4 regions of the Neobacillus sp. MER 74 genome follow, and region 3 is predicted to be linked to each of the others. Evidence: riboswitches for the same ligand, from Rfam matches in the RefSeq annotation. Region 3 holds a riboswitch; each other region holds the start of a gene.

Region 1 (2,206 bases), on a different contig from region 3:
CTATTAGTTTAGCAACAATGAGCATAAAGAAGAATCCAATTACAGCTCTTAAAATCCACTCCATGAAATTAAGAGTTTCCTGAGCTTGCAAAAAATCCATTGAAGGCAAATAGTCACTCCCTTAACAATAATCGTCCTACTTATTATTGTCACGATTAAGCAATTTTAATATAAAAAATACCGATACAATACCGAATGAGTCAATAACTAAATCGTAAAACCGTCCATCTCTACCAAAAAACAATTGCAGGAATTCTGTAAAAAACGCAAAAATAATGGATATGCCAATAGAATATTTGTGACTTCTTATTAGATTGAAGAGAAGAAAATCCATGATCGCAAAACCAACAAAATGTCCTAATTTAATTTTAATAAATTCAGGATGAATCAAAGTTAAATCATTAAAATAAAAAAAAGACAAAAAATCAGGATTTGAAACCCACTTTAATCCAAAAGAATGTAAATATATTAGTCGCTCTATACTCTCAGTCCAGGTATTAATCAACAAAAATAGGCCCCATAAAATAATCAATAGAACTTTTATGAAAAGAAATCGTTTCTGTGTCTTTCTTTTCTTATCGATTCTACAGCTACCTTGTATTGGTTGATGATCCAAAATACTTGCTCCTAACTAACTATTATTTCTTAATCTACATTTTACCATTGTTCCTTTTAAAGAACAAACCGGGATATTCACATTAAAATAATCCAATAATCTACCACTTTCGTATTATAGGTAAATGAAATTTCACTGGGTAAAATTAACTCCTCTCCGTTTACAAAATTCTACAATTTCTTTATAATGAACAATAGAAGTTCTTTTTTAGGAACTAATAATTAGAAAAGAAGGGGAATCATGATATATCCACTAATAAAAGAAAGAAACAAGATTCACATTGTGAAGGATTCCTATCATTGTGCATGCGGTATAGTCTTTAACAAGGAACGGATTATTAATAGGAAGACCCTTAAAAAAATTAAATTTATTGAAATAGGTCAGGTAACATGTGAGAAATGTGTTTTAAAACTTCTAAACTACGATTAATTGGTTTATATAATTTTTGTCGAAATCCTGTCGATTTTTTTGGAAATATTTTCATTTAGTTTCCATCAAGACTATAGTACTATTAGTTTATTCTATAATACTTTAATACTATGAATGACAAAGGCAAACCTTTCGAAAGATTGGGACGCAAAGCTACAGGTCTAAGGTTTTTAACTAGGATGGCTGAGTTACCTAAAATAGTAATCATTTTAGGAGGGTTAATTTTGTCTGCATTAACCGTTGAACAAGATATTGATACAGAATGGTTAGATCTTATTAATGAAGCTAAAAAGATAGGACTCTCTATTGATGAAATTAGGGATTTCCTAAATCGCTCCCTTGGATTAAAGACTATTGAACCGGAATATAATTAATAAGAGGGGTAATTTGGTGTTTAATTTTCGCAATATTCAATTGATTAAAAAAACAGCTTAACAAATTAATGAGCAATTTGTTAAGCTGTTTTTTTAATTTTAATAATTTAAAAACTTCACACAAACCGGATACGGAACCTCGATATCAGCCTGAATCAATGCAAGTTTTCCTGTGTTTTCATCACGCGAAAACAAGACGAGGTTACTGGACTCTTGGTTCGACGCCACAATGAATTTCTCTGTTGGGTCGAACATAAAATCTCTCGGCCAATCCCCTTCAGTGGAGGTGCGATCAACAAAGCTAAGCTCTCCCGTTTCTTGGTCTACACGGAAAACAGCAATACTGTTATGGCCACGATTACCCGCGTAAACAAACTGTCCATCAGATGAAATATGAATGGCGCTTCCTTGATTATTCTCGGTGAAATCTTCAGGAAGCGTAGAAATATATTGTTTCTCTGTAAAACGACCATTTTCCGAATGATAGGATAAAACAATCACTTCCGAACTAAACTCTGTCATGATATATGCAAATTTTTGGTTTGGATGGAAAACTAAATGTCTTGGTCCGCTTCCAGCCTTTAATGGAAGAAAGTGCGCTTTTGAAAGTGTCCCATCACTGTTGACTGCATAAGTAATTAAAGCATCAATACCCAATTCAACCACTGCTAGATAATTCTCATCAGGGGTGATGCCGGCATAATGGGTATGCGGTTTCTCTTGTCTTGGGTCTGGACCAGAACCTTCGTGTTTTATAACCGATGCAGCTGGTTGAATCGTTCCATCT
Region 2 (2,206 bases), on a different contig from region 3:
AAAAAACCATGGAAGTCATCGAGCATAAATGCTTATATTACAAGACTGCATTGGATGCCGGCACGGAAAATATTCATAAAAATGATAAAATAGAAGTTTCTACTATTAATTAGGGCTCACAGTATTGTGGGACATTTCTCCTTAAATGTTAATGTATTTAAAACCATCTAAAGAAAAAAAGCCGAGCATCCCAATTCAAACTAAGATGCTCGGCTTTTTCGATTGAAAATATTTAAACTAAACCTGCATAGCCACATCCTTGGTATCCATCCCTAATTCAATAGATAAAAAATTTCAATTTACCGAAGAAAATTCTCAATGACGGTAATTTGTTCTTTAGTATTTAATGCTGGGGCATGACCAAGTTTTGGAATCGTTACCATTTGACAGTTTGGTTTTTGCTTCATTTTTTCTGCAACATCGAGAGGTAGAACGTCGGATATTTCTCCTCGAATGAGTAATATTTTTGATTGAATTGCTTTCCAGTAGTTCCATAAGTTTAGATCTTCTGTGTGCTGAAATTGCAAAGCAATGTTTGGATCATAATCAGGACTCACTCCACCCTCATCTCTTCTTCTACATGAGTATTGGGTAAAATCATTCCACTCCTCTTCATTCGAAAGACCAAATGTGGTATAAATGGTTTGATAATACTTCTTTAATTCACTAAAGGTTTTAAATTGCGGTGGATTCCCTACATAGCTAATAATTCGTTTAATGCCTTCAATATCCTGTACAGCATTTTCAGAAGCACCTGCTCCAATGTCATTTAAAACTAAATGTGAAATCCGGTTCTGATGATTAGGCGTTCCAGCAATACGCATTCCAATGGCTCCACCCATTGAGGTCCCAACCCATCGGACCCGTTCGATTCCTAAATGGTCCAATAATTGAATCGCCAGGTTACTGTAGTTTTCAAAACAATAGTCCTTTTCAGGGGAAGAACTCCATTGGCTCAATCCCCGCCCAATTGTATCCGGACAAAGGATATAATAGTTTTGGGATAGATGGCGGGCTAAAATATCAAAGTCTCGCCCATTTCGAGTTAAACCGTGCCAACAAACCACAGCTGGTTTCTGTGGATCTCCCCATTCTGTAAAATGAACTTCCATTCCATTAATCATTTCAAACCTAGATCTAGGAGAAGACATAAAACCACCACCATTCATTTTTAATATTCCGACAATTAAATATTCGATTTACTGGCAAGAATCCCTTCTTCCACCTACTCACAATATCTTTGAAATGGGAATTTGTTTCCAATTTTTTTCATAAAACGTCGGTATTTGTAGAACTTTATTTTGTAATTTTTGAAAAAATTGTAATATAATTTACATATCGTTTATAGATAAAGGCAAACTTTTCGAAAGATTGGGACGCAAAGCTTCGGGTCTAAGGTTTAAAACTATGATGGCTGGGCTGCCTAAAATAGGACTTATTTTAGGAGGCTAGATTATGAAAAAAATCAATTTGGAATATGCAATACTAGATCAAGACTGGGGAGTTCAAGAACTAGACGATTGTATTCGTCTTCTTATTGATGTGAAATTAAATTTGGATAAAATGGACTTAGAGCCTGAAGTGAAGAATGCCTTCCCTTACTTTCATTTAATTGTTGATCTTTATCCAAACGGATATATTAACTATGAAATGTATCATCATTTTAGTAATTTAAAATTTAAAAGATTTTCGTTATATAGTTGCTGTGGACAAAAAGATGGAATGGTTTGTTCGTTCTTTAATCAATATGCAGCGGAAGTTTTTTGCGAAGTTCTAAAAAAAGAGGAGAAGATTAAGCACTTCTTTACTTGGCATCTTTCTAATAACAAAAAGAGTGTTAACCAATAATATTACAATGGTCCTGAATGGAGTTTTTTGATTTCTTAATATGATGGATGTTGTTAGAAGAGCTGCCAAAATTGGCAGCTCTGATTTTTCTATATAGCATCCTTTTTCCTTCAACCATATTTCAACAAAATAAAATTTTTATGAAGTTCCCTTTCATTTATTGAAATCCTGACAGCTAAGTCTTCCGTTCTTAAAACAAAATCTTTTACTCCAATAAATTCAGATTCAGCAATCAAATAGAATTGTGTTCCCTTTTTTAAACCTTTAAAGTTATTCTTTAACTTATATACCTTCATTATTTTAACTAGTTTCTCCCATAATCTTTATTAACACAGACATTTACACTTTTTTATTGCTT
Region 3 (2,206 bases):
AGGAAATTCAGCCCCTAACCATTCATAACTTAATGCCTCTTATTACCTGAGATTATTTAAACAATGACGCTGGAATATGAATCCCTGATGCCTCTAGGCGATCATAAAATTTGGGGCGGACACCAGTCGGTATAAGTTGTCCAATAATTTTCCCCTCAGAATTAATTCCTTTTTGTTTAAAGGAAAAGATGTCTTGCAGAACGATATTTTCTCCTTCCATTCCTTGAACTTCAGTAATATTGATAATTTTCCTTGTTCCATCCATTAAACGAGTTTGCTGGATAATCACATCGATTGCTCCTGCAATTTGCTCTCGAATGTCTTTAATAGAATTATTCAATCCTGCTAAAAGGACCATTGTTTCCAAACGGCTAATCATATCCCTTGGACTATATGAGTGCCCTGTAGCAAGTGAACCATCATGGCCAGAATTCATTGCCTGAAGCATATCAAGCGCTTCTCCACCACGGATTTCTCCGATAATAACACGGTCAGGTCTCATTCGTAACGATTTCTTGAGAAGCTCTCGAATCGAAATGGCTCTTTTACCTTTTATTTCGGAAGGTCGAAGTTCTAGTGAGATTACATGACCCTGTCCCAACTGAATTTCGGCTGCATCCTCAACCGTTACGATTTTTTCTTCATCAGGTATAAAATTGGAAAGGGCATTCAGAGTGGTTGTTTTACCAGACCTCGTACCACCGCTAACAAACATATTCAAGCGGGCTTTCACGCATGCATCTAGAAAAAATGCCATTTCCTCTGTCACTGTCCCAAAGTTGATTAGATCTTCAATTTTGTAGGGATCCTTTGAAAATTTCCTGATTGTAATGGCTGGTCCATTTAATGCAAGGGGAGGAATGAAGGCATTAACACGTAAGCCATTAGGCAGCCTAGCATCTACCATTGGCGAACTTTCATCGATTCTCCATCCAAGTGGGGCAAGAATTTTGTCTATCATTGTCTTGACATGTTCATTGTCACGGAATTGTATTGACGTTAATACCAATTTTCCTTTACGTTCACAGTACACCTGGTTAGGTCCATTTACCATAACCTCTGAAACATCTTCATCTAAAATAAGGGGATTTATGGGTCCAAAACAGGTTAAGTAGTCGATTAGTTTCCACCTCCATAAAAAAGAAATAGCCCCGCCTTTACCAAAGGGGGGATAGAATTCATAGAATATCCATAGATACATAGAACAACTATGCAGACATGAATATCCATTATGAAACACCCTAATCTTTCGGTAACTGGCTGGCTTAGTGTAAATGCACCTTAGCCCCTATAGCTTTGCGTCACTGATTTTCATCAGGTTTGCCTTTATCGAGAAACAGTGTTTATTTCCGACTGATCTCTTACTCATATAATAGTCCCTTTCTAAACAACCGAAAACCCAACTTATTTATTATTTTCTGTACAAGCAAATAGGTAATTATAACTATTTCTAATCGATCGTTCTACAAATGAATATTAAAAATCGTATACGATTCTTGATTTCAATAATTTTGGGCGTATCAATCACATTACCTTTACCCATACATAGGATGTAGAAGATACTATGAAAAAAGGGTGTTGAAAATGCCAGCAATTGTTGGAGTTGCACAGGTCATTACGCTTGGCAGCAGTTCTGTCTTCCATATTGGCGATGTATATAAAATTATGCCATTTTCTACCGCAAAAACATTTTCTGGCGCTGGTTCCTTTAACACTGGGGAAAGCTTACAACTTCAAAATAATGTAAGTTCCACTAATACAAGTGATTCAGATGTTTACGATCAAGGGATTGCACTTAATGCTTAATGAATGGGTGATTTTAAATGAACTTTTATATCCAGCAGTCCATTCAGATTAATTTCATAAAAATTGGCGGGATTACCAATTCCTCAGTCTTACAAATAGGTAGTGCTGGGATTATTAAACCGATGGCTCATTTATATAATACTGGCGGATTTACTGGACCTGCACCACAAACAATCAAATCTTCAGGCTCTTTATTAGGGACACCATCAGTTCCCCTACAAGCCGCAGTAAGAAAACAGGATAAATAGGCCGCCGATCTTATGATAATCAATACGTTTATTGGAGAAATAATTGTGAGGTGATTACATGTATCAGGATTATTCCCAATATCTTCAATGGCTGCAGATGTGTATTCAAGCTCAGGAGCAAAGAATTCAGTCTTTAGAGAGCACTCTCCAAA
Region 4 (2,206 bases), on a different contig from region 3:
TCCATCTTGATAAGAAACATAAGGAGTCCCTGCTGGATCCAGTGCAAAGGATACAAAACTTGCAGACCCTTTGGAGAAGCCTGGATTCCCTACTGCTTGCCACGCTTGGTTTGTGTATTTCATAAGCGTAGGTTTGTAGTCATTTCCTCCATCCTGATAACCTACATAAAGCGTACCTTCTCCATCCATCAAAAGTTTGGTATTGTTAACTGATCCAGCAGAGAAACCAGGAGTTCCTACTGTCTGCCAATTTGCAGATACCGTTTCTGCCTGGACTACTTGAATGAACCCGATACTGCCTGGAATTAATGTGAAGGTACACATACCCGCAACAATTACCTTCGAAATACTTTTTTTAAATCTTTTCAATTATTCCACCCCAACCCTATTTGAGATTCTCACTTACAACAACTTCATCTACTCATATGTAACATAGTATTTTCTCCCTTAAAATATTAAATGTTAGGTCCTCCTCTCTAAACTTATTTCCAATAGATATTTCCATGATTTTTCCTCATTTGGGTATTTTAGTATATAGCGAGGATAATAGTATTATAGCATCAGTCTATTAGTCCTACGAAAAAAACTTTCCAACATATTTCGATAGTATCATTGTAGTTCTATCGACATATTCAGTTAAATCGTAAACAAGATGAAGTGTTTTTCGGAAATGAAGTGAGTGACAGGATGAACATAATATAAATCTAGTGCTGGACCCGTTCTCCCCTTCCGTTTTGTTTCACTATATGTAATTAACTTATTTCGAAAAATAAAAAACAACCCCAAAAGTTGAGGTTGTTTAGAAAACGCTTTCAAATTATCGTTGTGATTCAAGGAGTCGATCTCCCCGTTTAGCTGCAACCATAAGACTCATTACTGTAAGCATAGAGAACGATCCAACAAATAAGCCTGCAATAAAGATAACCATAGTGTAACCTCCCAGAGTATATTCATAATCCGTCGTAAGGTGATCATATTCGGCAGCTGGCTGGCATAGTTTTAGAACCTTAGCCCCTTTAGTTTTGCGCCTCCACTTTTCAATGGATTTGCCCTTTCGTACGAACTATGTGTTTTTATTGATAATATACTAATTGTTTCTAGTAATAAATAGAGCAATTAACCTATTTATATGTTAATAATCTGGCAATTGCAAACCCTTTCACACATGATTCTGTTCGACAATGCCATAAAATTTGTAACTATTCATCGAACGAATTAAATATAACCGTTCATCCATACATGGTTAAATAGTGATAAGCAACCTGTTTCGGAAGTGGAGTGATACATATGGCAGAGAAAGAAGATGGGAGAAATTTCGGCAGGGGCTGCCTTTGGGGGATTCTTTTATCCATTCCTTTATGGGGAATCGTCTATTTTATCCTACGTAAAATCTTTCACTAAGGAGAGGCACTCTCGTTCCAATTGAAAAATAGTAAATAATAGATTGGTCCCCCCCTTGACATAAAAAGTCTAATAAGTGAATCTGTCGAAATATTTTGCATGTTATTTGCATATTTCTACTTTATTCTCCATCAATATTTGGTTATCATATAAAAAAGAAAACTGAAAGCGTTTACAAATATACTAAAAAACGGAACCGTGCATTACCAGATTTATCTACAACTAACACTAGGAGTGGATTTCATGGACAAGCAAGGGAATCTTTTATTAGGATTATTGTGGGGGACGTCTTTAAGTGTTCCATTATGGTTTGCGTTTTTCGGTTGGATTAAATTAGTTATTCAAATGATTCATTAATAGTGTACATATCAATATAATATAATACGTTTTAATGTACTAGATTCCAGTTCGCTATTCCCGTTTTATGCTAGGTTTTCAAAAAATCCACCATAAAGCGGGAGGATTTAGCATACAAAAAATATTTCATCTTAGGTATGAGGAACGATGATAAGTTACGATATTTTTTCCTGATACGCTGTTACACCAAGTGCAATCGCCCCGGTTAGCAAATATGGAAATAACACAAATTAAAGTGGCTCACTTTTGAAGTGATCACTCTGGCTCAAATTAATATTGACAATTACACCTAAAGCAATCGGGGTAATATCTTGATCATTTAACTTGTTAACTAATGTTTTGAAATCAGCATACGTAGTTGGGAATTCATTGAACCCAGCTTTTGCTACCACATCTTTGTCATAGTAAATAATGCTTGTGAAGACTTTGTTTCCAGGAATCGCATATT

What was found. Region 3 has a riboswitch for cyclic di-GMP ahead of M3610_RS03345 (TadA family conjugal transfer-associated ATPase). Riboswitches for the same ligand answer to the same signal wherever they lie in the genome.
Region 1: another riboswitch for cyclic di-GMP. It lies ahead of M3610_RS07165 (anti-repressor SinI family protein); the one in region 3 lies ahead of M3610_RS03345 (TadA family conjugal transfer-associated ATPase).
Region 2: another riboswitch for cyclic di-GMP. It lies ahead of M3610_RS23690 (hypothetical protein); the one in region 3 lies ahead of M3610_RS03345 (TadA family conjugal transfer-associated ATPase).
Region 4: another riboswitch for cyclic di-GMP. It lies ahead of M3610_RS24840 (DUF3789 domain-containing protein); the one in region 3 lies ahead of M3610_RS03345 (TadA family conjugal transfer-associated ATPase).

Annotation. Positions count from the first base shown of each region.
Region 1 covers NZ_JAMAUV010000003.1:98,896-101,101, reverse strand. The annotation lists gene M3610_RS07175 (DUF421 domain-containing protein) at 1-100, opposite strand, end outside; gene M3610_RS07170 (VanZ family protein) at 137-616, opposite strand; cyclic di-GMP riboswitch class I at 1,158-1,241, shown strand; gene M3610_RS07165 (anti-repressor SinI family protein) at 1,270-1,419, shown strand; gene M3610_RS07160 (lactonase family protein) at 1,519-2,206, opposite strand, start outside.
Region 2 covers NZ_JAMAUV010000025.1:10,983-13,188, reverse strand. The annotation lists gene M3610_RS23700 (MerR family transcriptional regulator) at 1-113, shown strand, start outside; gene M3610_RS23695 (alpha/beta fold hydrolase) at 300-1,151, opposite strand; cyclic di-GMP riboswitch class I at 1,344-1,427, shown strand; gene M3610_RS23690 (hypothetical protein) at 1,456-1,848, shown strand.
Region 3 covers NZ_JAMAUV010000001.1:675,621-677,826, forward strand. The annotation lists gene M3610_RS03345 (TadA family conjugal transfer-associated ATPase) at 53-1,201, opposite strand; cyclic di-GMP riboswitch class I at 1,249-1,335, opposite strand; gene M3610_RS03350 (spore germination protein) at 1,585-1,806, shown strand; gene M3610_RS03355 (spore germination protein GerPB) at 1,824-2,054, shown strand; gene gerPC (spore germination protein GerPC) at 2,113-2,206, shown strand, end outside.
Region 4 covers NZ_JAMAUV010000029.1:22,433-24,638, forward strand. The annotation lists gene M3610_RS24835 (OmpL47-type beta-barrel domain-containing protein) at 1-369, opposite strand, end outside; gene M3610_RS24840 (DUF3789 domain-containing protein) at 818-928, opposite strand; cyclic di-GMP riboswitch class I at 977-1,061, opposite strand; gene M3610_RS24845 (ABC transporter substrate-binding protein) at 1,989-2,206, opposite strand, start outside.